One region of the Clostridium budayi genome, then DNA from elsewhere that is predicted to be linked to it. Evidence: a T-box and tRNA genes for the amino acid it is inferred to sense, from the RefSeq annotation. Region 1 holds a T-box; the other regions hold tRNA genes.

What was found. A T-box is a leader RNA that pairs with one kind of tRNA and senses whether it is charged. The one in region 1 lies ahead of argS (arginine--tRNA ligase), so its partner is inferred to be a tRNA-Arg.
Region 2: it has a tRNA-Arg gene. The T-box ahead of argS (arginine--tRNA ligase) is inferred to sense a tRNA for this amino acid. The anticodon was not compared.
Region 3: it has a tRNA-Arg gene. The T-box ahead of argS (arginine--tRNA ligase) is inferred to sense a tRNA for this amino acid. The anticodon was not compared.

Annotation. Positions count from the first base shown of each region.
Region 1 is NZ_AP042456.1:2,215,437-2,225,755, forward strand. It holds gene feoB (ferrous iron transport protein B) at 1-1,364, shown strand, start outside; gene ACZ5TJ_RS10640 (FeoB-associated Cys-rich membrane protein) at 1,381-1,512, shown strand; gene ACZ5TJ_RS10645 (AI-2E family transporter) at 1,561-2,703, opposite strand; gene argS (arginine--tRNA ligase) at 3,303-4,997, opposite strand; T-box leader at 5,074-5,297, opposite strand; gene ACZ5TJ_RS10655 (Ppx/GppA phosphatase family protein) at 5,446-6,954, shown strand; gene ACZ5TJ_RS10660 (site-2 protease family protein) at 6,994-7,638, opposite strand; gene ACZ5TJ_RS10665 (LCP family protein) at 7,724-9,223, opposite strand; gene asnA (aspartate--ammonia ligase) at 9,571-10,319, opposite strand, start outside.
Region 2 is NZ_AP042456.1:283,208-293,526, forward strand. It holds gene ACZ5TJ_RS01345 (alpha/beta hydrolase) at 54-632, shown strand; gene ACZ5TJ_RS01350 (cation-translocating P-type ATPase) at 739-3,105, shown strand; gene ACZ5TJ_RS01355 (hypothetical protein) at 3,196-3,657, opposite strand; tRNA gene ACZ5TJ_RS01360 (tRNA-Arg) at 3,845-3,919, shown strand; gene ACZ5TJ_RS01365 (hypothetical protein) at 4,034-4,564, shown strand; gene ACZ5TJ_RS01370 (hypothetical protein) at 4,897-5,442, shown strand; partial or broken gene ACZ5TJ_RS01375 (glycosyltransferase family 2 protein) at 5,635-6,583, shown strand; gene ACZ5TJ_RS01380 (hypothetical protein) at 6,761-6,868, shown strand; gene ACZ5TJ_RS01385 (hypothetical protein) at 7,223-7,603, shown strand; gene ACZ5TJ_RS01390 (MBOAT family O-acyltransferase) at 7,928-9,421, shown strand; gene ACZ5TJ_RS01395 (alginate O-acetyltransferase AlgX-related protein) at 9,434-10,319, shown strand, end outside.
Region 3 is NZ_AP042456.1:118,525-128,843, forward strand. It holds gene ACZ5TJ_RS00535 (bifunctional glycosyltransferase/CDP-glycerol:glycerophosphate glycerophosphotransferase) at 1-817, opposite strand, end outside; gene ACZ5TJ_RS00540 (glycosyltransferase family 2 protein) at 846-1,922, opposite strand; tRNA gene ACZ5TJ_RS00545 (tRNA-Arg) at 2,083-2,157, opposite strand; gene ACZ5TJ_RS00550 (sensor histidine kinase) at 2,275-3,126, opposite strand; gene ACZ5TJ_RS00555 (DegV family protein) at 3,351-4,223, shown strand; gene rbr (rubrerythrin) at 4,295-4,909, shown strand; gene ACZ5TJ_RS00565 (AAA family ATPase) at 4,940-8,062, opposite strand; gene ACZ5TJ_RS00570 (exonuclease SbcCD subunit D) at 8,066-9,265, opposite strand; gene ACZ5TJ_RS00575 (DUF1189 family protein) at 9,350-10,141, opposite strand; gene ACZ5TJ_RS00580 (L,D-transpeptidase) at 10,299-10,319, shown strand, end outside.

The sequences.
Region 1 (10,319 bases):
CAGTAATTCCTATAATTGCTGCTAAAAAGCAAGGAATTGACTTAGTAAAAGAAGCTATAGAAAAAAAAGATTATAAAATTTTAGATGATAGTAAGAAGTTTAACTTTTATGATGAGAAAGAAGCTTACAAATACATAGAAAAAGTTACGCAAAACTGTTTAAATAAAAAAAATGCTAATAAAAAAGATTTAACTGAAAAATTAGATAAAGTGTTACTAAATCCATTTTTAGCTTATCCATTATTTATTCTAATTATGGCATTTATGTTCCAATTCACTTTTGCTTGGGTTGGACAACCTATATCTGACTGGTTAGATGGATTATTAAATAATTCGTTTATACCATGGATGCATACATTACTTGCAAATACATCTCCTTGGTTCCAATCATTATTAGTTGATGGTATCATTGGCGGTGTTGGTGGTATATTAGTACTTTTACCTGTAATTCTTGCACTATTTGTTTGTATAGCATTCTTAGAAGATAGTGGATATATGGCAAGAGTAGCATTCTTAATGGATAAGTTCATGAGAAAGATGGGACTTTCAGGAAAAGCATTTATACCTATGATTGTTGGATTTGGATGTTCAGTTCCTGCAATTATGTCTGCTAGAACTTTAGAGAGTGAAAAAGATAGAAAGCTTACAGCTCTTCTTGTTCCATTAATGTCATGTAATGCAAGACTTCCTATTTATGCATTATTTGCTTCAGTATTCTTTACTGAACATAGAGGATTAGTTGTTGCATCACTATACTTACTTGGAGTAGTTATAGCATTCTTAATAGGTATTTTATTTAAAAAGACTATATTTAAAAAGGATGAGGAACCTTTCATCATAGAACTTCCAAACTACAAAATTCCTCAATTAACTTCAATAATCAAACAAACTTATGATAAAGCTAAAGGCTTTATTAAAAAGGCTGGTACTATAATATTTGCAATGACTGTAGTAATCTGGTTCTTATCAAACTTTAATTTACATGGATTAGTTGAAAATGTTGATGAAAGTATGTTAGCATCTATTGGATCATTTATAGCTCCAATATTTACGCCACTTGGATTTGGTAACTGGCAATCAGCAGTATCATTACTTAGTGGATTGCTTGCAAAAGAAAGTGTTGTTTCTTCAATGGAAGTAATATTTAACGGAGACTTAAAGGTTATTCTACCTCAATTCTTCACAGCAATTTCAGCTTACTCATTCTTAATATTCACTTTACTTTATGTACCTTGTGTATCAACTGTAGGTACTATGAAGAAAGAGTATGGAACAAAGATGACAATTTTTTCAGTTTGCTATCAACTGGTACTTGCATGGGTAGTTGCATTTATATTCTACAATATAGCTTCAATATTTATTTAAAATGAAGGTGATATAAATGGAAATTGCAATAGCAATAGGAATCGCAGCAGTAGCTGTATATATAATATATAAAAATATTAAAAAGTCTTCTAAAGGACATTGTAGTGGCTGTAGCGGATGCAGTAAAAAGTGTCCATCTAGAAAGTAAAAAGTAGCAGAGGGAAATAATTCCCTCTGCTACTTTTTTATTTATATTCTAATTATCTATATCTTCTACATCTTCTATGTCTTCTAATTCTCTTCTTCTTTTTTCTTCCTCTGTAAACTTCTTAACTTTTTTATCATAATATATTTTCATTGTTGCTACAGTTGGAGATGCTAAAAGCATTCCTATGGCTCCGAAGAATCCTCCACCTACTGTAACCCCAAATACAATAAGAAATGGTGTTACTCCAACTTTTCCTCCTACAATTTTGGGCTCTAAATACCAAGCATCAAATTGTTGAAGTGCAAGTAAGAATATAAATACTGCAAGTGCTTTCCAAGGTGAAACAAATATAGCTACAGCTGCACATACTAATTCACCTACAAATGGACCAAAGTATGGAATCATATTTGTAAAGCCAACAACAATTGCAAGAAGTATTGCATAAGGTACTTTAAGTACAATAAGTCCAACTAGTGACATAATACCTATTATTAGCGAATCTAATGCTTTACTACCAACATAAGCTCCTATCATACTGTTGTATGTTCTAACTAAGTTTATAAGTCCATTTCCTTTTTTCTCCCCTAATATCATTTTAGTTAATATCTTAGATTGCTTTATAAATCTTTCTTTATCAAGCAATACATATATTGAAATTAAGAATCCAAAGAAAAACATTATTATGTCAGTTGTTATTGTTAACAATGACCCTGCCATATTTTCTAAAATACTCATAATCACAGTTCCAACCTTACTAGATAAAGTAGTTAATGTACTTAATACTCCAGCATCTTTCATTATGGCATAAATCTTATCATTTTTAAGAGCTGAATTTACCCATTCTTGAACCGTATTAACGTAAGTTGGAATTTCTTTAGTAATAGATATTATACTATCTATTAAACTTGGTATAACAAATATCCCAACTAATGCTAATATACCTGCAACAATTATATATGTAATTGCTACTGCTCCTCCACGATTAAACTTAAGCTTCTTCTCAAAAAACTTCATAACTGGATTCAGTATATATGCAAATATAAAAGCATATATAAAAGGTGTTATAACTACTAAAAATTTCTTTATAAAAGAAAAGTAAACTGAGTAATTATCTACTATTTTATATGCTACAAATGCTAAAAATACGACTATAAGAATATCTTTATATTTAAAAACTCTATTAAAATTCATCTCAATCTAACCTCTCCTTCCTTCTATATTACTATAAATTATAACATATATATTTATGAAATTATTATTCTAAATATATTATTAATATTTTTTTATAAAATTTAAAGCCATACAATTAATAAATTGTACAGCTTGTATTAAGTATTATTTTTAATTAATTTACATTTTAATAACAGTATAATCCCTACTATAATTAACCTATAACCATTTCTATATATAATCTCATCTCAAAAATTTCTCATAAAACCTTTACCAAATAAAACTCCGCTAATTATACTCTTATAAAAATACACTAATACTTATATTAATTGTTATAGAGATTTTATTATAAAATCTATTACTAAATATACTGTGATCACATTAGGAAGTTTAGAGGATACCTCTTATAAGTAATATTATAAACTATTTATAATAAAATTCTCGTCTAACTTTTATCGATATTATATAACAATTATAATGTCATTGTAATACTTTTTGGTATATTTTTCAGCCAATTAATATTATTCATATTTTCTTTATTTTTTTAACCTCTAATTAACTTTACTTTTTTATTAAAATAGTACTAGAAAATTTTTCTAGTACTATTTTATAATTTGATATTACATTTTTTCTACAACTTCTATTCCAAGTAATCCTAATCCGTTCTTTATTACTTGTAAACTTGCTTTTACTAATGCAAGTCTTGCTTTTTTAAGTTCTTCATCTTCTAAGTTTAATACTGAGTGAGCATTGTAGAACTTATTAAATAACTTAGCAACTTCAATAACGTATCTTGACATAACTGAAGGCTCAAACTTCTCAATAGCTAAGTGAATATTTTTCTTAAAGCTTTCTAGAGATTTTATAAGTTCAAATTCTTCTTTTGAATTTAACTTGCTATAATCAATATTAGTTAAATCTACTTCTCCAGCTCTTTCTAATATACTATTTCCTCTAGCATATGAATATTGAACGTATGGACCAGTTTCCCCTTCAAATGAAAGTATTTCTTTCCAATCGAAGATTATATCCTTTTCTCTTGAATTCTTAAGATATGTGAATATAACCGCACCAATACCTATCTTCTTAGCAACTTCTTCTTTATTTTCAAGTTCTGGATTCTTTTCATTTATTATTTCAAGAGTCTTTGAAACTGCTTCACTTAATAAATCATCTAAAAGAACAACTTTTCCTTTTCTTGTTGACATTCCACCGTCTGCAAATTTAACTAATCCAAATCCTACATGAACGCAATCTTTAGCCCAGTCTTTACCTGCAAGTTCTAATGTTTTAAATACTTGTTTAAAGTGTAATGCTTGTGGAGTACCAACTACATAAACACACTTATCAAAATCGTAAGTATTCTTTCTATAGTTTGCAGCAGCTAAATCTCTTGTTGCATATATTGTTGCTCCGTCTCCCTTTAATACTATACAAGGAGGCATGTTATATTCATCTAACATAACAACTTGAGCACCATTACTCTCAGTTAAAAGATTCTTTTCTTTTAATTCATCTATAACAACTTGCATTTTATCATTATAGAATGCTTCCCCAGCTAAAGAATCAAATTTAATTCCTAATAAGTCATAAACTCTATTAAATTCTTTTAAGCTAAGTTCTCTAAATCTCTTCCATAGAGCAGTTTCTTCTTCTGCACCTTCTTCTAGTCTCTTAAAGTGCATTCTTCCTTCATCTACTAATGATGGATCTTTTTCTGCTTCATCATGGAATTTAACGTATATTCTTAAAAGTTCTGATATTGCATCTTTTTCTAATGCTTCTTCATCAACCCATCTATTATAAGCTGATATAAGCTTACCAAATTGAGTTCCCCAGTCTCCTAAGTGATTTATACCAACTACATTGTAACCTTCTTCTTTGAATAATTTATAAAGTGAGTTACCAATTGATGTTGAGAAAAGGTGACCAACGTGGAAAGGCTTTGCTATATTTGGTGATGAGTATTCAACACATACAGTTTTTCCTTCTCCTATATTTGATTTACCGTAATCTTCACCCTCAGTTAAAACTGTTTCTATTGCATTTTTTGTAAATGCTTCTTTATCAACAAAGAAATTAACATATGGTCCTAAGTTTTCTATTCTTTCGAATCCTTCTTTGTTTAATTTTGAAGCTAATTCTTCAGCTATCATATTTGGAGCTTTTCTCATAACTCTAGCTAATTGGAAACATGGGAATGCAAAATCTCCCATATCTGATTTTGGTGGTATTTCAATAAGTTTTTTAATGTCTTCTATTTCTAAGTCAACATGTTCTTTTATTAACTTTGCAATTATTTCTTTATAATCCATTTAAATTCCTCCTGTAATTTTCTGTATATTTTGTAAAACATAATTTATGAGCATAAAAAACCGCCTCTTATATATAATAAGAGACGGAACAATAACAAATTTCCGCGGTACCACTCTATTTGCATAAAGAAATGCCACTCTATTTTGATAACGCAAGCGATTAATTCTTGCGGCTCTCCCTACTCATTTCAGGCGCTTCTTAAAGGCTCTGTTTCAAATAATTTATCTTATAAGGCTTACACCAAACTCCTTACTCGCTAAAAGAATCAATTATCCTACTTTCCTCATCACAGAATTTTATATTTTACTTTTCTTTCATATATTATACATACTTTACTTTGTTAATGTCAATAAATACTTAAATATTATTATATTTAATACAATTTAATAAAAAATGTTGTATAATAGTTTTAATATTTAAATTTAATTGATATTTAAGGAGTTTGTTATGAAAAGAATTGGTGTCATTGATATAGGAGCAAATTCAGTCACCCTAACATTAAATGAAGTTGAGGAAAATGGCTATTTTAGACCTATAGATGAACTTAAAACATCAGTAAGATTATGTCAGGATCTTGTTGATAATGATAAAATCTCTGAGGAAAAATTAAATATTACATTATCAAATCTTAGAGTTTTTAAGTCTATGTGTCAGGTATCTGGCGCAGAAAAAATTATCGCTATAGCTACAGAATCTTTTAGAAGTGCTTCTAATAGTGATTATCTTATTAATTTAATTAAAGATGAATTAGATATTGATGTAACTATACTAAACATAGAAAAAGAAATTTATTATAATTTCCTTGGTATATCTAATACTATATACTTTAATAATTCTCTTATAGTTGATATAGAGGGTACTGCTACTCATCTAGCTTGGGTAAAGAATAGAAAAATAGAAAAATATCATTCTATTCCTGTTGGTACATTAAACCTTACATCTGAATATCATTTACAAGATAGAATCTTAAGAGAAGATTTAGAAAATACAGTTTCTAAAATAAATAATTTATTAAACGAATGTACTTGGCTTAAAGAATATAAATTTGATTCTATAATTGGTGTTGGTGGTACAATTACATGTCTAGGTCAAATTGATAGAATAAGAAAACGCTATCCTTTTGGGGTTGCACATAATTACACTCTTAATGATATAGATGTTCATGACATATATAATTTATTAAAATCTAAAAATCTTAAACAACGTAAAATGGTTGAAGGACTTCCAAGGGAACGTGCTGATATAATAGTTGCAGGACTTTGTATATTCCAAAATATACTTACACATACAGGAGTAAGTGATATTATTACATCTTCTAGAGGTTTAAGAGAAGGTATTATGTATGAGTATATTGAAAATAAATACAATTATAATAAAGATATGCTAACATTTAGTATAAACGGGATTATGAATAAATTAAATATTAATAAAAACCATGCACATCATGTTTACTCTATTGCACAAAAATTATATGAGGAACTTAAACCTCTTCATAAATTAAATGATTGTTATTTAAAAGTTTTAAAAACAGCTTCACTTTTGCATGATTGTGGAATTAGTATAGATTACTATAATCATCATAAGCATAGTTTTTATATAATTTTAAATTCTTATATAAATGGATTAACTCAAAAAGAGTTATTCTTGAGTGCTTCTGTTGCAGCTTGTCATAGAAATAATCAATACCATATACCATTCCCTCAATTTTGTTCTATAATAAACAAAATTGATGTAAATACAATCGAGTATATGGGAGCAATACTTAGAATAGCAGAAGGCCTAGATAGAAGCCTTGAAGGTGCTGTTAAAGATATAAATGTTATTATAACGCAAGAAAGTGTTAAATTAGAATTAAAATCTAATTTAAACTTAGAACTTGAAATACGTCAAGCTATGAGAGGTGCTTATTCATTTAAAGAAATCTTTAACAGAACATTGTTAATAGAACAAGTTTAAAAAAAGCATTCAATGCAAGTTACATGCATTGAATGCTTTTTAAAATACAGCCATTAACAATAATTGTACTATATTAATTATTTGAGTAGATATAAATCTAACTGGTATAGATATAATTGGTGCTCCTATTATGACTATAGCTATTAAAATTATAAATTGGTATTGATATATTTTATCTGATACTCTATAAAAATGTTTTGGACTTAAATCTCTAAATACACTCCATCCATCTAGTCCTGGAAGTGGTAATAAGTTAAATATAAATAACATTACATTTATATAAATAATTTGCATTGATATATCATATAAAATTTGACTTAATGCACCTGTAAGAATATTAGAAAAAACAAGTGCCATAACTATAAATAATAATATTCCCCCAAATAAAGCTACTCCTAAGTTTGCAAGAGGTCCTGCAAGGCTCACCTTTAAATCATCCTTATATTTATCTTTAAAAGCTGCTGGATTTACTTGTACAGGTTTCGCCCACCCTATTCCAGCGACTAGTATCATTAAAAATCCTAGAGGGTCCACATGTGTAAGTGGGTTTAAATTTAACCTTCCTTGGAATCTTGCTGTTTTATCTCCTAGTTTATCTGCCATTTTTGCATGAGCATACTCATGAAAAGTAAATCCTAATAATATGGCTGGTATCATTAATATTTTTGAATATATATATCCCATAAAATTTTTCTCCTTTTCCATTTTAAAGTATTATAACACAAAACACAGTTTGAAAAAACAAACTGTGTTTTTAATTATTGTTATATTATCTTCTATAAGCTTTATTTAGCTGATGATTAGCTTCTGAAGCATTTGCAGAACTTTGATTATTTTCTTCTTTATCTGTTGTTCCATTTCCTGAACCTGAGCCAGTACCACTTCCTGGTTTATTGTTATTATTGTCATTATTATTATTATTATTATTATTATTATTATTATTATTATTATTGTTGTTATTATTATTATTATTATTATTATTATTGTTATTATTATTATTGTTATTATTATTGTTGTTATTATTATTATTATCTGTTTTATCTTCTTCTTTATCAGGTTTATTTATTGTATCCTTTGGTGGTGTAGTTACTGGTTTTTTATTTTGAGTACTATTTTGAGTACTATTTTGAGTACTATTTTCATTTTTGCTACTAGTTACTGGTGGAATATAGTCATCATCATAATCCTTAAGTGGACCATTTTCCTTAATGTGTTCATTATTTTCATTAAGGTATGAAGCTAACTTTTCTTTCCATTCCTTTACACTATAACTATTTGCATCTGGTGTTTTATCATCAAATATAAATTCACGCATAATTTTAGCATTTTGTTCTCTATCAACTATAAGTACCCATCCTTTATTTTTGTAAAGACCTCCCCATGATATTTCATCACTAAATGGAACTCTTAACTGTTCAAATGTTAAACTTGGGAACTTGGAAGCTGTATACGCATAATTAAGCATCATAAATGGCTCTATGTTTGTTTTGATATATGGTAATAGTGAAGACATTACTGATGGATATTTAAGAGGACTTAGATCTTTAAATTTCTGAGTAACTAAGTCTATAACTCTTCTTTGTCTTTCAGTTCTTTCATAATCTCCATTACCTACTTTTCTTATTCTTGCATATGCTAATGCTTGTTGTCCATCTAACTTTTGCATTCCTGTTTCAGTTATTTTTGGTGATTTAACTTTTTCATATTCTCCAATAAATTTATTAAGTTCTGGAATTTCATAATCATGTATGTCCACTTCAATTCCGCCAACTTCATCTATTATCTCTTTGAATCCGCCAAAGTTTACCATAACATATTTGTTTAAATTTAAATTAAAGTTTTCGTTTATAGTTTTCATAAGTAAATCTGGACCACCATAAGCTAATGCCGCATTAATTTTTTGCTCTCCGTGATCTGGAATTTTTGCTAATGTATCTCTCATGATTGATGTTAACTTTAGTTTCTTATGATTATTATCTATTGTAGCTATTATAATAGCATCTGCTCTTGCAGCTTCATCTAGCTTACGAGCATCAGTTCCTATTAATAATATGTTTGTTATTCCTGGTTGTTCTTCATATGTTACATCCTGTGAGGCACCTGGGTTTTGTTGATATATTTTACCTCTTACATAAAAATAAAATACTCCTGCACTAACTAATATAAGAAGTAATATTATACTTATTGATATTAATACTTTTTTCTTTTTAGACATTTTCTTTTTTTCTTTATTTTTATCTTGTTCATTATTTTTTTCCTCGTGTCTCATCTATACCTCCTTAAAATATAAAACTATCACTATATTAACCATATTATTTATTAAGAAAATAAATCAAATGTAAAATTTATTTTAATAATTATATTATAATAGACTTTCTTTACTTATACTAGTCTAAATTTTTTCAAAATTCTAACCATTCTCATATTTATCTTCATTTTTTACCAAGAATGTCTATAATTTTTGTTAATTTATTCTTATTTTTTTGTAATTTAAATTAAATTTTGTAACAACTTGTTTAAATAGTTAATAAAATTATATATTTAGTAAGGATTTTATAAATTTATTTTAATTAATAAAAAAGAGCCACTTAAAAAGTGGCTCTTTTAGAAATATTATTATAATAATACTATTCCATTTTCTTCACATATTTTATTATTTAAATCATCCCATACAGATGCTTGAACTTCTCCAATATGTGCTTTTCTTAAAAAGTACATACATATTCTTGATTGTCCAATTCCTCCACCTATTGTATATGGAAGCTTTCCATCTAATAATGCTCTATGGAATTCTAAATTTTCTCTTTCTTCACAATTTGCTTCTTTTAATTGAGCTCTTAATGACTTTTCATCAACTCTTATTCCCATTGATGATAACTCTATAGCTCTATCTAATACATTATTCCAGAAAAGTATATCTCCATTTAAATTCCAATCATCATAATCTGGAGCTCTACCATCATGTTTTTCTCCTGATGCTAGATCTTTTCCTATTTGCATTATAAATACTGCACCTTTTTCCTTGCAAATTGCATCTTCTCTTTCTTTAGGAGTTAAATCTTTATACATATCTTCTAATTCTTGAGATGTAATAAAAAATATTTCCTCTGGAAGTTCTTCATCTATTTTAACTAAATTTTCTCTTACATAATTTTCAGTATTTTTAAATACACTGTATATCTTCTTTACAATATTCTTTAAAAACTCTAAATTTCTATCTTCTTTATTTATTATAAGTTCCCAGTCCCATTGGTCTACATATATAGAATGTATATTATCAAGTTCTTCATCTCTTCTAATTGCATTCATATCTGCGTATAATCCTTTTCCTACTGGGAATCCATATCTATGAAGACTCATTCTCT
Region 2 (10,319 bases), 1.1 Mb from region 1:
TTAACGTTACTTTTGGCAATAATAAATAATAATGAAAAAGAGGGGTGAAAATTATGAGAAAAAAATTTTCTTTTTACGTTATTATTTCAATAATTATGGTGTTTGTAGGGATATTTATTTATTCTAATATAAATTATTCACAGTTAGATAGAGAAAAAGTAGAGTCACTTGTGGATAAACAATTTGTAGATGTGAATAACTATAGAAATAGCATACTTATAAAACCAAAAGGAAGAGACGGATGCGTTGGATATATTTTTTATCCTAAAAATAATGTGGATGAAGCATCATATATTCCTATAATGTCTAAAATAGCAGAACGAGGCTTTAATGTTTATATAATGAGAACTGTGTTTCATAAAAATTTAAATACAGATAATATAGGAAAAGATATAGTGGCATTAAATCCATCAATAACAAATTGGGTTATTGGAGGGGAAGAGGAAGGAAAAGAGTCCGCAACTAATTTTTATGAAAAAATAAAAAATGAAAAAAAGGCAGAGCTCCTATTATGTAATGATTTAGTTCGTTTAGAATCTAGTGATATTTATTACTGCGATAGAAATTTTAAAGAGGATTTAAAGGAAAATAGTAGAATTATAATAGAAAGCATAAATAAACTAAGAAATTAAAAGAAATTAAAAGAAATTTAATATATATTTTCAAAATTTTAAGAGTATTTTAAGATTAGTGAATTAAACTATTACTTATGAAACTAAACTAAAAAGGAGAAATGGCATGGAATGTAGAGATGACTACAATCAAGAAGTAGTAGGTAAAATAACCGGACTTACAGAGAAACAGGTAGAAGAAAGAGTTCTAAGAGGAGAGGTAAATAAACTACCAAAGGCTCCATCAAAGACTTTTCTACAAATTTTAAGAGCAAATTTTTTCACTATGTTTAATGCGCTTAATCTTGTCCTTGCAGTGGCAGTAATAATTGCAGGTTCTCCTAAAAATGCAATATTTGCAGGAGTAATAATTGTAAACAGCTTAATTGGTGTTATTCAGGAAGTTAAGGCTAAAAATATAATAGAAAAGCTATCCGTAATTAGTGAAGCAAATTGTAATGTAGTCAGAGACGGTTTGATTAAAAGGATAGGAATCGAGGAAATAGTAAAAGATGATATAGTGTACATAACATCAGGAGATCAGATTTTAGCAGATGGTGTTTTATATGAAGGCGATGAGCTGGAAATAGATGAATCAATGCTTACAGGAGAAGCAGATCCAGTTCCTAAAAAGCATGAAGATAAGATATTATCAGGTAGCTTTGTAGTTGCTGGAGAAGGATATATGAAAGTAACAAAGGTCGGAGCTAATACATATTCTTCAAAACTTGCAGATGAAGCTAGAAGATTTAAGATAACTAATTCAGAATTACAAAATGCACTAAATAAAATACTTAAAGTATTATTATTCTTAATAGTTCCAATCGGTATATTACTTGCAGCTACTCAATTAATATTTATAAATGCTAGTTGGCAAGATGCTGTTATAGGAACAGTATCAGGTATTATTGGAATGGTTCCAGAAGGACTTGTTTTATTAACTAGTGCAACATTTATAGTTGCTATAATAAAGTTATCTCAATATGATACTTTAGTACAAGAACTTTCAGCAACAGAAGTACTTGCAAGAGTTGATGTTTTATGTGTTGATAAAACTGGTACAGTTACAGAAGGTACTTTAAAATTAATTGATGTTGTAAATTTATCAGAATTTGAAGATAAAGAGATAGATGAAGTATTAGCTAGTATATCTCATAACCTTCCAAGTAAGAACCCTACTCAACAAGCAATATTAGATAAATATAAAGAAGATTCTAATCTTGAAATAATAGAGAAAGTTCCATTCTCATCAAAGAGAAAATGGGGTGGAATTGTACTTAAAGATAAGGGAGCTTGGATACTTGGAGCACCAGAAATTGTTATGGGACCTAAGTATATAGAAATAAAAAATAAAGTAGAAGAAGAAGCTAAAAAGGGCAGAAGAGTATTATTACTTGCTAAATCATCTTTAAACTCATTAAAAGGAGAAAAAATTAAAGATGTAGACAAAGTAGCATTAGTTTTAATAGAAGATATAATAAGAGAGGACGCACCAGAAACAATAGAATTCTTTAAAAATGAAGGTGTTCAAATTAAAGTAATTTCAGGAGATAATCCTGTTACAGTTTCAGCTGTGGGTAAAAGAGCTGGTATTGAAGGTGCTGAGAACTATATTGACGCAAGAGAGCTTCCAAAAGATATGGAAGAATTAAAGAAGGAAGTAGAAAAGTACAGTATATTTGGTAGAGTTACACCACACCAAAAGAAAGATTTAGTTATAGCACTTCAACAAAATGGTCATACAGTTGCTATGACTGGAGATGGTGTAAATGACGTATTAGCACTTAAAGAAGCAGATTGTGGTATTGCAATGGCAAATGGTTCAGATGCAACAAAAGCAGTAGCACAGCTTGTACTAATGAAATCAAACTTTAGTGCACTTCCAAAGGTTGTTGCAGAGGGAAGACAACAAATAAATAATTTAGAGAGAGTAGCACAGTTATTCTTATCAAAGACAACATATTCAATTATACTTGCAGTTGTTTTCTCAATATTATTACTACCATTCCCAATACAACCAATTCAACTTTCTTTAGTTGGTAGTTGTGCGATAGGTATACCTGCATTATTCTTAGCATTACTTCCAAACCAAGAAAGAGTAAAACATGGATTCTTAGGAAGAATATTAACCGCAAGTATACCAAATGGTGTGCTCATTGCACTATTTGTATCCGCTACATTTGTTATTTCGTATAAATTAGGTATAGATATAGAGCATTGTAGAACACTTTCAGTATTAATGTTATCTGGGGTTAGTATGGTAATCTTATTTAAGGTTGCATTACCTCTTACTCCATTTAAAGTTATATTGGTTGTAATAATGATGGGAATAGTATCTTTAGCATTTATTACACCAATAGGTAGAGAAATATTTACTTTAACTAAATTAAATAAAATGGAATGGCTAGTATCAGCTGGAACAATAGCATTATCAGCTCCATTACTTGCGACAATAGTTAGTGTAGTTAGAGTTAGAAAACATGTAGAACAATAGGTTAAAAAACATATTAATAATAAACTGGCAACAATAAAAAAGGATACTAAAATTAGTATCCTTTTGTGCTATTATAATTTATTAAATATATTATAGAAAATGTTCAGCAACATATATTTTATTTTCCTTTTCATTAAAGATAATATATAACTTAGAGGAGTCATCCTTTGTTTTAAAGAAGTGCATATACTCACAGTCAAAAGGTGGCAAGTATTCATTTGGTACTTTTAATTCTGATAAGATGATGTTAATATCTAATTCCATAGATGGATTTTTGTAAGTTTGCCAATCTAAAGAATCTTTTATATCATTACTAGTCGTATATTCAAAGATATGATATCTATAACCATCACCTAAAAAACTAGGACCGCTATCTGATGAATAAATTTCTTTGTATGATGATGATAATTCAATTTTCCAATTTGACTTAATAATATTAGAATATGTATTAGCATCTTTTATAAAGTTGTATATAAATAATCCAATAATAATTAGTAATACAATCAAAATTATTATTAGTTTATTACTTAGATTTATTTTATTTTTTCTCATTTTCCCCTCCACACATATAGCAATTATTAGGTTATTCAATAAAAACACTAAAAATAAACACTTTTATTTACATTAATTTTACCATATTTTTGAAGTATAAATGATATAATTTTATATTCTAATCTATCTTTTTATATATAGATTAAATTGACAGGTGGATTATATTGTAATAAAATTAAAATGATAAGCCCCTATAGTTTAATGGATAGAACAATCCCCTCCTAAGGGATAGATGCAGGTTCGATTCCTACTAGGGGTGCCATTTACGGTGGAGAGCGACTTAACTTTAAAAGTTAAGTCGCTTTATTTTTAGATATAATTTTTTATTTAAGAAGGATTTTATATTCAGAGAATTAAAATTAAACATGGAGAGTTTATGAAAAAGGAAAAATTTTTTATTTATAACTGTATTTTATTATTTTCTTTAGTACTACTATATAAAATTTCTAAGTATATACTTAGATTAAATGGCATTGGGTTTTTAAATGTTGTTAAGTTTATATTTGCTACTATTTTTACTATATTATTATTTTCAATTTTAATTCAAGTAATTGTTCTTATGTATTACTATACAAATAGAAACATAACTGCAACTGTTCTAATTAGTTTCATAATTGGTGGTAGTATGGTTCTTTATTTATTTGGATGCATCATTTCATATGCATTTACTGATGTTGAGCATATTATAGAAAAAGACGGTAAAAAGATGATAGCTTATGTAGATAGTTTTTTACAGGTCGAAGTAAAATATTACGATTATATAAATTCGTTTATAAGAGGAAATAAAATAAGAATATATGAGGATTATGGAAGTGGAGGATTTGATCCATTTGAGAAAGATGAGATTTTAATTCCCATACATTCCACTTACTACGATGATAATGGAAACCTAATTAAATCTAATTAGGTTATTTGTAGAAAATTAGATTTAATCAATAAAGTACTACCTATGTAAAGGAAATTAAAAAAAGAGAGTTAACACACTAAAAGCTGATTTCTATATTGAAAAGGAGTCGGCTTTTTTAATTCCATTTACAATGATCATTGTTATAATAGTTTCAATTAAGTATCTTTTTTATATTATATAGTTATGGGTATTTTTATTATTATTAATAGTATTATGATATAATTATAAATAATACATAAAATTGATTTTATCTAAATTTCTTTATCTTTAAAGGGTGAGAAAAAATGTTCATATAACTTAACAGATCGAAACTTTTATTAAGGGGGAGTAGTATGAAAAAAGAACTAAAGAGGATTTTATATCTAGGATGTATTATTTTTTTTACCGGTGTTAACGTTTACGGATGTGAAAGCAGAGTTAATAAGTACATACAAGAGGGAAAGTTAGCACTAAATAATGCAGAATATAATGATGCAATGTATGACTTTAATAAAGCATTAGATGAAGATAAGGAAAATAATGAAGCCAAAAAATTAAGAGACATAATTATAAATTATAATGAGGCTAAAAGTTTATATGAGAAAAATAATTTAGAAGGTGCGTTAAAGTCTATAGAAAGTACTCCCAAGGAATATGAAGATTATAATATAAGAAATGATTTAGGAGCATTAAAAGATAAAATTAGAATTAAACTTGGAAATAAGAAAAAAGTAGATGAAGAGATAGAAAATGTACAAGACTTAATTAAAAATAACGAATATAGAGAAGCAAAGGATATTTTAAACATAATAAGAAATAGAGAGCTAACTTCAGCACAAGAGGAAAAGATCCAAGACTTTATAGGAATAATAAATAAAAATATTAATAAAGAACAATAAAACAATCAAATAGTAGAAACAAATAAAGGTATAAGGGATTATGAATGATTTTATAATAAAAACCATTTATAATAACTTATACCATTCTTATGGTACAATATCATAAGATATGTAAAATTTACCCATATATTTTAGTGTGATTTTCAAAGTTTGTAAATTTTAAAATATTATTCATTAAAATGGAGGAGAAATATGAATAAATTATATTTAGTAATACCTTGTTATAATGAAGAAGAGGTTCTTCATGAGACAAGCCGTAGATTACTATAAAAGATGAATAAGATGATAGAAAAAGAAATGATTCATCCAAATAGTAAAATACTTTTTGTAAATGATGGGTCGAAGGATAAGAGTTGGGAGATAATAGAAGAGTTACATAATAAAAATGATATTTTTTGTGGCGTAAATCTGTCAAGAAATAAAGGGCATCAGAACGCATTACTTGCTGGATTAATGACAGTTAAGGAATATGCAGATATGGCAATATCATTAGATGCAGATTTACAAGATGATATAGATGTAATAGATAAATTTGTTGAAGAATTCTATAAAGGTAATGATGTTGTATATGGAGTTCGTTTATCTAGAGAAACAGATACTTTCTTTAAAAGAACTACTGCACTTGGATTTTATAAGTTTATGAATGTACTAGGCGAATCATGCTGATTATCGTTTTATGAGTAAAAGAGCCCTTGAAGGATTAAGTTAATTTAAAGAAGCTAATTTATTCTTAAGAGGAATAGTGCCATTAATAGGATACAAGCATACAACTGTTGAATATGAACGTCATGAAAGGTTTGCGGGGGAATCTAAATATCCATTAAAGAAGATGCTTAATTTTGCATGGGGCGGGATAACATCATTTAGTATAAAGCCAATCAGAATAATTACTAGTCTTGAATTCTGTATATTTATAGTAAGTCTTATTGCAATAATATATTCATTTGTTTCAAAAATTATGGGCAATGCAGAAGCTGGATGGACTTCAATTACTGGATCAATTTGAATGATTGGTGGAATTCAATTACTATGTCTTGGAGTTATAGGTGAATATATAGGAAAGATATACACTGAAACTAAGCATAGACCAAGATACATTATTGATGATGAATTAATAACAAATACTGATTCAGAAGAATAATTAAGAGTCGTAATATGAAAGCTTTAATAGATAAAATATTAAAAATATTTTTAAGTAAAGAATTTATACTCTTTGTAATAATAGGAGTAATAAACACATTTAATGGAGTTGTATTTTCGATGATATATTCCAAATTTTATAATACAAAATATTGTTGTATTAATAGTATTTAATATTATGGGATTAAATAAATTAATTGCATATATACTTGCCGCGATAATAGGAGTGCCAGTTACATTTATACTAATGAAATTTTTCGCTTTTAAGGAAAAGGAGAAAAGATAAATAGAGAATAGTGATGAGCAAAATAGGTATGTAAAAGAAGCAATTCCAGATTATATAGTCATGAAAGTTAATCATAAGATGAATGTTAATAATATTAAGCCTAAATATTTATGGGATAATTATGAGGTTGTAGCAGAGCAAACACAGAGGATATATGTAAATACAAAAGTTAAATACGTTCTCTTTAAATGTAAATTATTACAATAAAAAACCTAGGAATTTTAAATTCCTAGGTTTTTTATATTTATAAGCTAAAAAAAATTATATTAAATTATCATTAGTACTACAAATATTGCATAGGTTTTATAAATGAACTAATTAATTTAGGCAAAAAATGTTTTAGGAGTTTTTAATATGGGAATAAAAGAGAAGATGATGAATCAAATAATAAAGATAAAGGTAAAAGAAATAACAAAAGGACAAATAATATTTGAAATGAAGTGCTTAAAGATGGTATCTAAAGAGTTTGAAATATACGAAGAGTTCCTTCATAAGGCACTTAAAAAGTTAAAAGGGATAACAAATGTGTATGTAGATATGAAAGAGGGAAAAATAGCTATAAATTTTAATGAAGATGAGCAAGATGCTAATAAAGTTATAGATTGGGCTGAAGAAGTAAGGCGTATAGGAGTTAAAAATTCAGATCTCATAGCAAGCAAAGGAAAGACAGATTTAGAATATGTCGTAAAAACTATAGAAAAACAGTTAGATGATTCTTTAAAAAAGCATAGTTAAAAAAATAACGAACAAAATTCGACAAGGTTCGAGGAGTTGATATAACTGGGATAATGCCAAATGGATGCATTAAAAATATAAGCCTATTGTTAATATATTAACAATAGGCTTATACTTAGTTAAAACTTTAACAAAGTAGGAAATTTAAATCAAGAATAGTTCATTGGGGAGCATTAAGAGGTAGTTAAGTTCTTATAGTATTAGCTTAAATGTAATAAATAGGATTATAAGTTAAAAATATTTAAAATGATGGATAAATAATGGATAAATGATGAATAAAGTGTTAAAATGTGTATGACTTTTGAAATAAATGGGAGGGTTAATATGCTATTTAGTAGTTCGATATTTGTATTTGGTTTTTTGCCAATATGCTTAATATTCTATTATTTAATTCCAAATAGAAAAATTAGAAATTTATTTCTATTTTTAGCTAGTATATTGTTTTATGCGTGGGGAGAACCGGTATTCGTACTAATAATGCTTTCATCCATAATACTTAATTATATATTTGGTATGTTAGTTGAAAAGTATAATTATAATAAGCAGACAAGTAAAATATTAATTGTTATTATGCTTATTTTTAATCTTGGAATTTTATTTGTATTTAAATATATAGGATTTTTTGTAACCAATGTAAATGAAATATTTAATTTAAATTTATATGTTCCAAAGATTCCACTTCCTATAGGAATTTCATTCTTTACATTCCAAGCAATATCTTATGTTATAGATGTTTATAGAAGAACTGATTCAGACGGAGATGTAATAAGAGCTCAAAAAAATCCTGTGAATGTAGGGCTTTATATTGCATTATTTCCTCAGCTTATTGCAGGACCTATTGTTAGGTATAAAACTGTTGCAGAACAAATTAATAAAAGGCATGAAAATTTCAATGATTTTAGCGAAGGGGTTAGGCGTTTTATAATTGGACTTTCAAAAAAGGTACTTTTATCAAATAATCTTGCTTTAATTGCAGATAGAGCTTTTTCCGTTCAACCTGATGAGATATCTGTATCATTTGCCTGGCTTGGTGCTATATGTTACTCATTACAGATATTTTTTGATTTCTCAGGATACTCAGATATGGCGATAGGACTTGGAAAAATGTTTGGATTCCACTTTTTAGAGAACTTTAATTATCCTTACATATCAAAATCTGTCTCAGAATTTTGGAGAAGATGGCATATTTCACTTGGAAGCTGGTTTAGGGATTATGTGTATTTTCCTTTAGGTGGAAGTAGAAAAGGCATAAAAAGAACTATATTTAATCTTTCTGTAGTATGGTTCTTAACAGGATTCTGGCATGGTGCTAATTGGACATTTATGTCATGGGGAATGTATTTCTTTATTTTTATTGCAATAGAAAAAGTTATAGATATTAGAAATAAGAAAAAGGGTAAAGATAAGAATAAAAAAGACAGTATACCTATATTAGCATTTAAACATACTTATGCAGTATTAGTTGCAGTATTTGGATGGGTTTTATTTAGATCAGATACTATAGGGTATGCGGCTAAATATATTAAATCTATGCTTGGGCTTAATGGAAATAGTTTAATGGATAACTTAACAATACTTTATGTAAATGAAAATATTGTATTTTTAATATGTTCAATAATATTTAGTATGCCAATTGTAGAATATTTAAAGAAAAAATATAAAGATTTAATGGATAAAAGAGAAATAAATAAAGGATATAGAATTTTAGAAATATGTTATGACTTTGGATACGTTGCTTTATATATAGGAGTATTTTTAATTACGATGTCTTTCATAATTAAAGGTGCATATAATCCATTTATATATTTTAATTTTTAAGGAGAAATGATTATGAGTGGTGTAAACAGAAGAAATAAAATAATGGCAGTGGCATTTTTGACTATAGTAGGTGTTATTACTGTAGGAACGTTTAAAAATATTTATAATGAAAAAGATTTAAAAATATCCAATAATAATATGAAAAAGGCTATTTCTGATGTTGATAATATATTAAATGAAAATTTATATAATAAGATGAAATTTATAGAATTCAATGGATTAGTTCAAAGAGCTATGAATAAAAAAGTAGTAGAAGATGTTGAATCATGGCGTACAGTTGTTAAAGATAAAAATAACTATCTACACTTTAACTTAACTAGTAATCCTATAGATTTAACAAAGCAAACGGAAAGTATTATTAAACTTAGAGATTTTACTAAGAAAAATAATATTGATTTTATGTATGTACAATCACCATTTAAGGCTACTGGAGAAGTAGGTCAATTACCAACTGGGGTTGATGATTATTCAAATGAGGTAGCAGACAACTTTTTAAAAAACTTAAGAGAAAATAATATAAATACATTAGATTTAAGAGAAGAAATGAAAAAAGATAATATAGATTATAAAGATGCATTCTTTAAAACAGATCATCATTGGAAGCCTGAAACTGGATTTTGGGCTACAGGGGAACTAATAAACAAGCTTAATTCAGACTATGGAATGAGTTTAGATAAAGATAATATAAATAGGGATATAAATAATTATAAAGAGATTAATTACAATAAAAGTTTTGTAGGAAGTCAAGGAAAAAGAGTTGGTAAGTATTATACAGAAGTTGATGATTTTAATATGTATATACCAAAATTTGATACAAACCTTACAGTTACAAAATATAATAATGACAGTAAAGTTATGAAAACAAAAAAAGGAAACTTTGAAAATACCATAATAGAAA
Region 3 (10,319 bases), 930 kb from region 1:
CCTGTTTAAATGGTGGCCAAATATTTATATCAACTAATCTAATTAAGTAAGCTTTTTCTAATTTTATTGCAACATTTCTATCTTTTATGTGTGAGTTTATTTCATCTAATGCTAGAATCCATGACTTTCTAACATCCTCTATTACTTTATGCGGATTTACAAATACTTGTTGCGTTAGAGATTCTCCTGGATTATTTCTTATTCTATAATAATATGCAACATACTGAGTACTAAATATTTTCTTTGCTCTTATATATGCTCTTGTAACAAATACTTGGTCTTCCCCATAGTTTATTTCTGACGGGAATTCTAAATCCTTTATAAGCTCTGTACTATATAACTTATTGCAAGGTCCCATCATCCAAAATAGTTCGAAATTTTTTCTTATATCTTTTGGACCTTCTTCAAAAAAGTGAGTTTTTACTGGCCATATTTCCTCTCCGTTATACATGCATGTTGCACATACAACCATATCAGCATTATTTTCTTCTGCAAGATTGTATCTAACTTCTAATGAATCTTTTGGCAGAAGATCATCAGAGTCAACAAAAGCTATGTATTTTCCCGTTGCTGCTTTTATTCCTCTATTTCTTGCTTGACCCGGACCTGCATTATCTTGATATATACTAACTATATTTTTAAACTTTTCACTATATTCATCTATTATCCTTTGACTACCATCTGTAGAACCATCATTTACTAATATTATTTCTACATCTTTTAACGTCTGACTCATTATCGAATCAAGTGTTTCTCTAAGATAAGACTCTACATTATATACAGGTATTATTACACTAACTTTATATTGATTATCCAACTCAGTTTCCTCCTATAATAAAACACAATTATCCCCTACCTAAGTTACGCTTTAGTTTGTTAATATCTTTTCTTAACTCTGCCGCCTTATAGCTTATATAAATAAGAGATGTTATTTTTATAATTGCTATTTTATTTACTGATGAATTCTTATTATCATACATCATATTAAATACAATCTTTTTTATTTTACCTAATTTCTCAAATTGCTCTCTATCTACTATGTTTATTAGTTTAAGCATACTTTTATAAACTTTATCTTTATCTGAAGTTTTATCTCCTATAAATGCTTCTTTAAATGGTGGCCATATATTAACATTAACCAATCTATAGAAATAAGCATTTTTAAGATTTTTTCTTATGTTTTCATCATCTATTTCATAATTTATATCATTAGAAACAAGTTCCCATAATACTGTTACATTATCAATTACTTTAGATGGATTAACAAAAACTTGTTGAGTTAATGATCCTCCGTTTTCTTTTCTCATTCTGTAATAATATCCAACATATTGTGAACTATATATTTTGTTTGCTTTAAGGTAAGCTTTTAAAACAAAAACTTGATCTTCTCCGTAATTTATATTCTCTGGAAACCTTATATCTTGTAGAAGCTCTCTTTTATATATTTTATTACACGGTCCCATCATCCATAATAACTCTAAGTCACTTCTTATATCTTTAGGCCCTTCTTCTAAAAAATGACTTTTTATTGGCCAATCTTTTTCTCCATCATATAGATAAGTAGCGCATACAGCTATATCAGCATTATTATCTACGGCATGATTATACCTTTTTAAAAGGGCATCCTTTGGTATTATGTCATCAGAATCAACAAATATTATGTATTCTCCCCTAGAAACCTCTACCCCCTTATTTCTAGCCTTACCAGGACCAGAATTTTCTTGATATATACTTATTATGTTCTCATACCTTTTTGCATAATCATCTATAATAGATTGACTATTATCTGTTGATCCATCATTTACTAATATTATTTCGTAATTATCCATAGTTTGATTGACAACAGAATCTAGCGTTTCCACTAAATATTCTTCTACATTATACACAGGTATTATTACGCTTAATTTGTATTCTCTACTCAATGTATACCTCCTCTAGGCACATATATAACATTCCCAAATTATTCAATAAATTAATATATATAATTATAATATATATTATAAACTATGTACAGTTGGGCTATTTTGTAATCAAATTTTATGAAAAAACAAAAAAACTCTAAAAGATTTTCTTTTAGAGTTTTGGTAGGGCGTATAGGAATCGAACCCATAATGTACCGTCCGTAGCGGTATGTTATATCCATTTAACTAACGCCCCGTATATTTACTTTTACTAACAGACCTATATTATCATAAAATCCATCATAGTGCAAATAAATTTATTAAGCCTAATAATGAAATATAACTATCTAATTATTACTTCTTATGACCCTTGCTATAAATATATATCTGAGAATTCTATTTCTAGTAATTGAACATTATTACTACTGTGTTCTACTTTATCTTCTTCTTGATCTAATTTAATATTTGGAATAATAACTGTAAAATCCGATCCTTTTAATGGCTCACTTTTTAATGTTATTGTACCATCATGTAAATTAACAAGAGATTTAACTAAATCAAGACCTATTCCACTTCCTTTATATTCTGTTTTTGCTTTTTTTGTTTGAGTAAATCTATTAAATATATTTTCTTGGTCTTCTTTAGCAATTCCTATCCCATTATCTACAACACTAATTTTTATATTATTATCATCTACCATTAGAGTTATATAAATACATTCTCCACTATTTGAAAATTTTATTGCATTAGATAACAAATTAATAAATATTCTATCAAATGCCTCTGGATCTACTGCAATTATACACTCCTCTTTATTTGTATCAAACACAAGTGTTATATCTTTTTGTTTCGCATATTTATCAATCGATGCTATAGTATTTTCTAAAAAACTTACTAGTTCTATGTTTCTCTTATTTATGCTAAAGTAATTTCTATCTAATTTTGATACATCTATTAAATTATCAATTAGCTTGAGCATTTTATAACTATTTCTCTTTATCATATTTAAATATTCTTTTTCTTTTGCATCCATATTTTCTGCTTTCATAGCTTCTAATATTTGATAAACACTCATTATAACATTTAATGGTGATCTTAAATCATGAGAAATATTAGAAAGAAGTCTTTCTAACTTTTCTTCTCTATCTTTTAAGTCACAAATAAGATCAAGCATTTCATCTTTTGATAAATTTTCATAATCACTCTTATTTGTAAAATTACACATATTTCCCTTCCTACCTTAGCCCCTAATCACTACACATAGATTTTAACATTTTTTACATTAAGTTACAACCGTTTTTGTTCAAAAATTTTAAATTATATTTTATTTTAGATTTAATTTTATATGAGCTATTTGTAATATTTTTATTATTATTTGAAATAATATATATACTTATGACTATAATTATAATATTATTACATTAAATATTCTTAAAGGAGGTTTTTGTTATAAATAATTTTATTATAATAACAGACTCAAGCTCTGATTTACCAAAAGACATAATTGATAAGTTTTCTATTCATTCACTAGGTCTTATATGTAATTTTAATAATAAAGAATATATAGATGAGTATGGTAAATCAATTGATTATAAAACTTTTTACGATGGATTAAGAAATGGTGCTATGCCAATGACATCCCAAATAAATAGTTTTAGGTTTTTTGAAGCATTTGAAAAATATGCAAAAGAAAATATTCCAATAATTTATATAGCCTTTTCTTCAGCACTTAGTGGAACTTATAATAGTTCTTTAATTGCAAAAGAAGAAATTTTAGAAAAATATCCGAATGCGGATATTTCAATAATAGATACTAGGTCAGCTTCTTTAGGTGTTGGACTTCTTGTTTATGAAGCTTGTAAATTAAGAGAAAATGGTGCTTCAAAAGAGGATATAGTAAATCATATAGAAAATATCAAGTTTAAAGTAAATCATATATTCACAGTAGATGATTTAAATCATCTAAAGCGTGGTGGTAGAATTTCACCTGCTGTCGCAACAATAGGATCATTACTTCAAATTAAACCTATTCTTTATATGCCAGAAGACGGTACGCTTCAAAATTTAAATAAGGTTAAAGGCAGAAAAAAAGCGATAAAGACTTTATATAGTTATTTTGAAGAAAGGTTTGATTATTCAAAAAATGATACTATATTTATATCACATGGTGATTGTATAGAAGAAGCTGAAAAATTAGCTTCTATGATAAAAGAAAAATATGATGTAAATATAGTAATAAATTATATTGGACCTGTAATTGGAAGTCATTCTGGTCCTAATACACTCTCTATTTTCTTTAAAGGCTTAGACCGTAACTTATAAAACATTAAGCATAATCTCCTTTTAAATAGTTAATACTAAGTATAACTTATTTGAAAGGGGATTTTTTATTTATGAAAAGTTTAAAAGGAAGTAAAACCGCTGATAATTTAGCTAAAGCTTTTGCAGGAGAGTCTCAAGCAAGAAATAGATATACATTTTATTCAAGAGTTGCTGCAAAGGAAGGCCACAAACAAATTGAAGCTGTTTTTCTAGAAACTGCTGATAATGAAAGAGCTCATGCTAAAGTGTTCTATGATTTATTAGTTGAAGGCCTAGGTCATACTGATATAACTGTAAATGCAGATTATCCAATAGGACTTGGTACTACGTTAGATAATTTAAAATATGCAGCTGAAGGAGAAAGAGATGAATGGGGTACTGCATATCCTGAGTTTGCTAAAATTGCTAAAGAAGAAGGGTATCCTGAAGTCTATAATGCTTTCTCTCAAATATTAACAGTAGAAAAGCATCATGAACAAAGATACTTAGATCTTTACGCAAACCTTAAAGATAACCTTCTTTATGTTAGTGAAACTCCTCAATATTGGAAATGCAGAAATTGTGGATATATATTTGAAGGAACCGAAGCTCCTAAAAAATGTCCTGCTTGCTATCATCCTCAAGGATTCTTTGAAATTGCTTATGATACTAAAGCATATGGACCTAGTAAAGAACATGCTAAATAAAAGGAGCGAGATATTAATCTCGCTCCTTTTTTATAGGATATTAAAATTAGCAGTACTACCTTCTTTTGTTGATACTACTTCAATCTTTGCATCTACTCTTTCTTTAAGCTCTTGAACATGAGATATTATCCCAACTAAACGTCCACCCTTTTGTAATTCTAATAAACTATCAATAGCATTATCTAATGATTGTGGATCTAGAGTCCCAAATCCTTCATCAACAAACATAGTTTCTAATGAAACTCCTCCAGAACTTGCTTGAACTACATCTGATAAACCAAGTGCTAAAGATAACGAAGCTTTAAAGCTTTCTCCTCCTGATAATGAGCTTACATCTCTTGAACTTGCAGTATAATTATCGTATATTTCAAGTTCTAATCCTTTTTGACCTGCACCTTTGCTTTTACTAGTCTTTCTCTTTAATGAGAACCTCTCTCCAGTCATCTTCTCAAGTCTTAAATTAGCAGCATCAATTATATCTTGGAAATATGATGCTAATACATATCTTTCAAAAGATATATAAGGACTCTTCTTTCCATTTGCTAAATCAGCAAGTTCTCCTATTACCTTATATTCTTCTTCTTTTTTATTAAATTCTTTATTAAGTTCTATTACCTTTTTAAGTACATTTTTATTATTTTGAAGTATTGAATGTTCATTCTTAACTTCTTCTGTTTTTAATTCTTCTTCTTTTCTTATTTCCTTAATTTCTTCATCTATAACATCAATATTTATTAAAATTAAATCCTTACATTTTTCATTAAGAGTTTTATTTTTTTCTTTCATAAGTGAAAGTTCACTCTTATAACTCTCTATTTCTTTATCTAAATCATTTATTCTTTCAATATACTCTTTAGATTCTATATAGTCTTCCTTACTCTCAAATCCATTACTTTTAATTGAATCTATAAATAATTTATTTTTTTCATTAAGCTCTGTAGAAGCTTCTTTTATATTCTTTATTATTTCTTTTACCTTAGCTTTTTCTCCTTCAAGTATATTTAAACTTTCATCTCTATTTTTAATTACTAGTTTTAATTTATTCTTACTATTTTCAAGTTCTAATACCTTATTATTTATTGTTTTATTTAAATAATCTACTGATATTATATCTTTAGGTATATCTTTTTCTAATTCCTCTAATGAAGCTTTATTTGCTTGTAATTTTGCATATATGTCTTTATCACTTTCTTTTAAAGAATTAATTAATTCCTCATTTTTGTTTAAAGCTTCATCTATTTTTAATAATTCACTCTCTATAACTTCCTTTTTATTTATTTTATTTTCTATTTCTTTTATCTCTTTATTTAGAACTTCAATATTACTTTTTAAGTTAATACCTATATTTTTAACTTCTTCTTTTGAAGAAGAATCATAATTAGGGTTAATACTTATATCATTAGAAAGTTTACTTAATGATTTATTACAGTTTTCTAATATATTATTAGCCTCTGAATTAATTTTAGTTAATTCAAGCATTATATTATTATTTTCTAGTTGACGTTTTTCAAATTCAGCCTTCTTACTCTTTAATTCTTCTTCTGTTGGAATATTATCATTACTTTTAACTGCTTTATTTGGATGATTTAATGAACCACAAACAGGACATGCTTCTCCATCATTTAAACTATCAGCTAATATACCCGCCTGCTCTTTTCTATAGACATCTTCCATATGCTCATATTCATGTTTTATCTTTTTAAATATATCCTCTTGTTTTAAATATTTATCTTTTATTTTACTATGCTCTACTTTAAGTTTTTCATATAAATCTATAGTCTTAAAAGCATCTCTTGCCTCTTTTATAAGCTTTGTTTTATTTTCTATTTCGTTATCTAAATTAACTTTTCTTAATTGGAGCTCACTTATATCTTTTAGTTCCTGCTCTCTCTTATCTTTGTTAGTCTTAAGAAGTTTTGTTTCTTCATCTTTTTTATTGATTAATTCTTTAACTTCTATGCTCTTTTTTTCTAATTCTAATATTAGTTTTTTAATATTGTCATAATCTCTTATCTTTGGTTCTAAAGTCTTAAGCTGTCCAATTTCTTCTGAAAGTTTATCTCTATAACTCCCCTTATTTTCTTCATTTTTAACTGCTTCTTCTAATTCTAATAGCTTTTCTTTAAGAGTTTCTACATTTTTATTACATTCATTTTCCTCTATCTCTTTTCTTGATAAATAATTTGATTTTTCTATATATTCTTTTTCTATATAACTTACTTCTTTAGCTTTCTTTGCTCTATCACTTAAAATTTTGCTCTTTTCAATTGATTCCTTTTTAAGTAATAATTCATCTAATGCTTTTAATGATTGTTCTTTTTCAATTAGCATTTCATTATTTTGAACCGCTATAAGCTTTTCTTTATTTTTCTCTTCTAATTTAGCTTTAATTCTTTTTATATTAGATTCATTCTCTCTGTATACTTCCTCTTCCTTAGCAATTAATTCATTAAGCTCATTAATAACTCCTAAAAAATCAATATACTCACCAATTTGAATATTATGTTCACCTTGTATGTTATTAAGGTGTGTTTTCATTCTATCTTTGCAAAGATTCCTATCCTTACTAAGGTTTAAAGCTTTTTCTTTCAATGATTTTTGTATACTTTCAAAATTATAAGTATTAAATATTTTTCTAAATACATCTTCACGTTCAACTGAATTAGCTAATAATAACTTTTTAAATTCTCCTTGTGGAAGCATAACAATTTGCTTAAACTGAGCCTTATTAATTCCAAGTATCTCATTTATCTTTTCATTTACATTATTTACTCCACTTATAACTTTTCCATTTGGCATTTCAAGAACTGCTTCAGCATCTTTTTCTGTAAAGCCCTCTCCTCTAACCTTTTTCTTAGGTTGCTTTGGACTTCTACGAATCTTATAGACCTCTCCCCTAAGTTCAAAGTCTAGTTCTACAAATGTTTCAACATCACTTTCTGCAAAATGGCTTCTTAAAGAATCATTTTCTCTACTTTCACCACTTGCTTCTCCATATAAGGCGTAGCTTATAGCATCAAATATAGTTGTTTTACCAGCCCCTGTCGTACCTGTAATTACAAATATATTTCTTCCATTTAACTTTTGAAAATCTAACTCCTGCTTTTTAGCATAAGGTCCAAATGCTGATATAATTAAATTTACTGGTCTCATATGTTACACCTCCTTCTTTAGAATTTCATTTATTGTGCTATCTATAACATTCTCTTTTTCTAAAGTGTATTCTCCGTTTCCTAACGCCTCATAAAATTCTTTAAATAATTCTTTTTCTGACTTACTCTTATAGCCTTTTTTAGCTGATGTATTACTTTCATCATATTGCTTTTTATTTTCTCTAGTTATAAGCATAACGTTAGGATATACAGCTCTTAATTTTTCTATTGGATTTATTATTTCTCCTTCATCTGTAAGAACTGCTTGTATATAATCTTCTTTTCCTTCTGGGCACTCTCTTCCTTCACTTATTAAATCTTCTATTTCACCTTTTATTATTCTTAAATCTCTAAGGGGCTTAAATTCTTTTAATTCTATTTCAACATTTTTATTGTTATCAATATTTAAAAGAGTAACGCCTTTTTTTTGATTAACTTCTGAAAATGAATATTTAAGTAAAGATCCTGAATACCTAACTTCATCTCTCCCTATTTTCTGTCTTCCATGAAGATGCCCTAACGCAACATAATCAAAATCATTAAATAAATTACAATCTATAAGCTCTGTACCACCAATAGATAGAGGTCTTTCAGATTCCGATACTTCAAGGTGAGCTAACTCATATTCATCTTCAAAAGAATCCTTAGCTTCTTCTCTATACATAGTTACATAACCATGGGCAATTAATATATTTCTTTCATCATAATTCATATTTTCTTTTATAATCTCTATAATAGCTTCCATCGAATCATTATGATTCTTTATATCTTTATTTTCTGTAAGCTTTCTTATTACTGCTGGGTCCTTATATGGAACTAAGTAAAAATTAACGATACCATCTTCTCCATTTATAGTAACCTTTTTAAATAATTCATTGTCACGACCACATATATATAGACCTTGCTTTTCTAGAAGTTCTGCCCCAAAACTAATTCTTTCACCACTATCATGATTTCCTGATATAGATATTACTTTAACCTTATTATCTACTACTATTTTACTTAATGTATCGTTTAAAAGCTCAACAGCATCAACAGGTGGAATCGATCTATCATACATATCCCCTGCTATTATTAATACTTCTGGCTTTTCATTCTCTATAAATTTAACTAGTTTATCTAACATATACTTTTGATCTTCTATCATAGAAAAATCATTTACTATCTTTCCAATATGCCAATCACTTGTATGAATTATTTTCATATAACTACCCCCATAATTTTAAATATATATTTTAATTATAACAAAAAAGATGATTTCTAAATCATAGAAATCATCTTTAAAATATTATAGTTTAATATTATTTATTATCTCATTTTTTATATATTTTAATATGAAAATCATATATATTGTTGTTCCAATGACAAATGGTACATCAAACATTATATAAGGTCTTACTATACTTAATGGTAATAATATAAGACTTGGAAGAGTTGATGAATATATAGCTAAAGAATATATGGCAGATATCTTCATTCTCAGTCCCATAAATGTTCCAATTATTATAGCTATTGCTGTTGCTATTAAACAATTTAATAGCATGTCAACTAAATGCTGTACCATATTAGCTAAAGTCATTATAGGAACTATAATAACTCCCATACTATTTAACTGATCTGCAAGTTCTTCATTACTTAAATTATCAATCATTAAATTTTTATAAGTAAAGTCTCTGCTCATTTCTCCAGAACCAATTCTAAGCCCATCTTTAAGAACTAATATATATGAATCTCCATGGATATATATATTTCTAAGCTCTTCTGAATGTTTTAAATCTATATTGCTATCTACATAAATTATAGTATTTCCTACATCTATATTAGTAGGATTTCTCTTAATGTTTAATTCACCATTTTTTATGCTAAATTCATTACTTGGATCTCTAATTTCTTGAACACTTTCCGAAATTTGATTTCTTGTTTGTACACCAACATAAAAACCTTTTATTCCACCTAGTATTAGACTCAGTATTAATGCATATAAAATTGCACTTAAGAATCCATCTTTAACATACTTTTGGAATGTACTCATATTATATATGTTATTTTTTAATTTAATAAAAAAATTGTCTTTCTTCACTATCTATACTCCTTCTAGCTTATCTCTGTATATTATTATATCCTAAATCCTCTTTAACTATAGTAACATACTAATTTATATTATTAAATATTTTATGTTTAATATTACAGAATATGGTTAATAATTAAATATAAATTATTATTAGGAGGAGTTATAATTGTCACATAATATTAAAAAT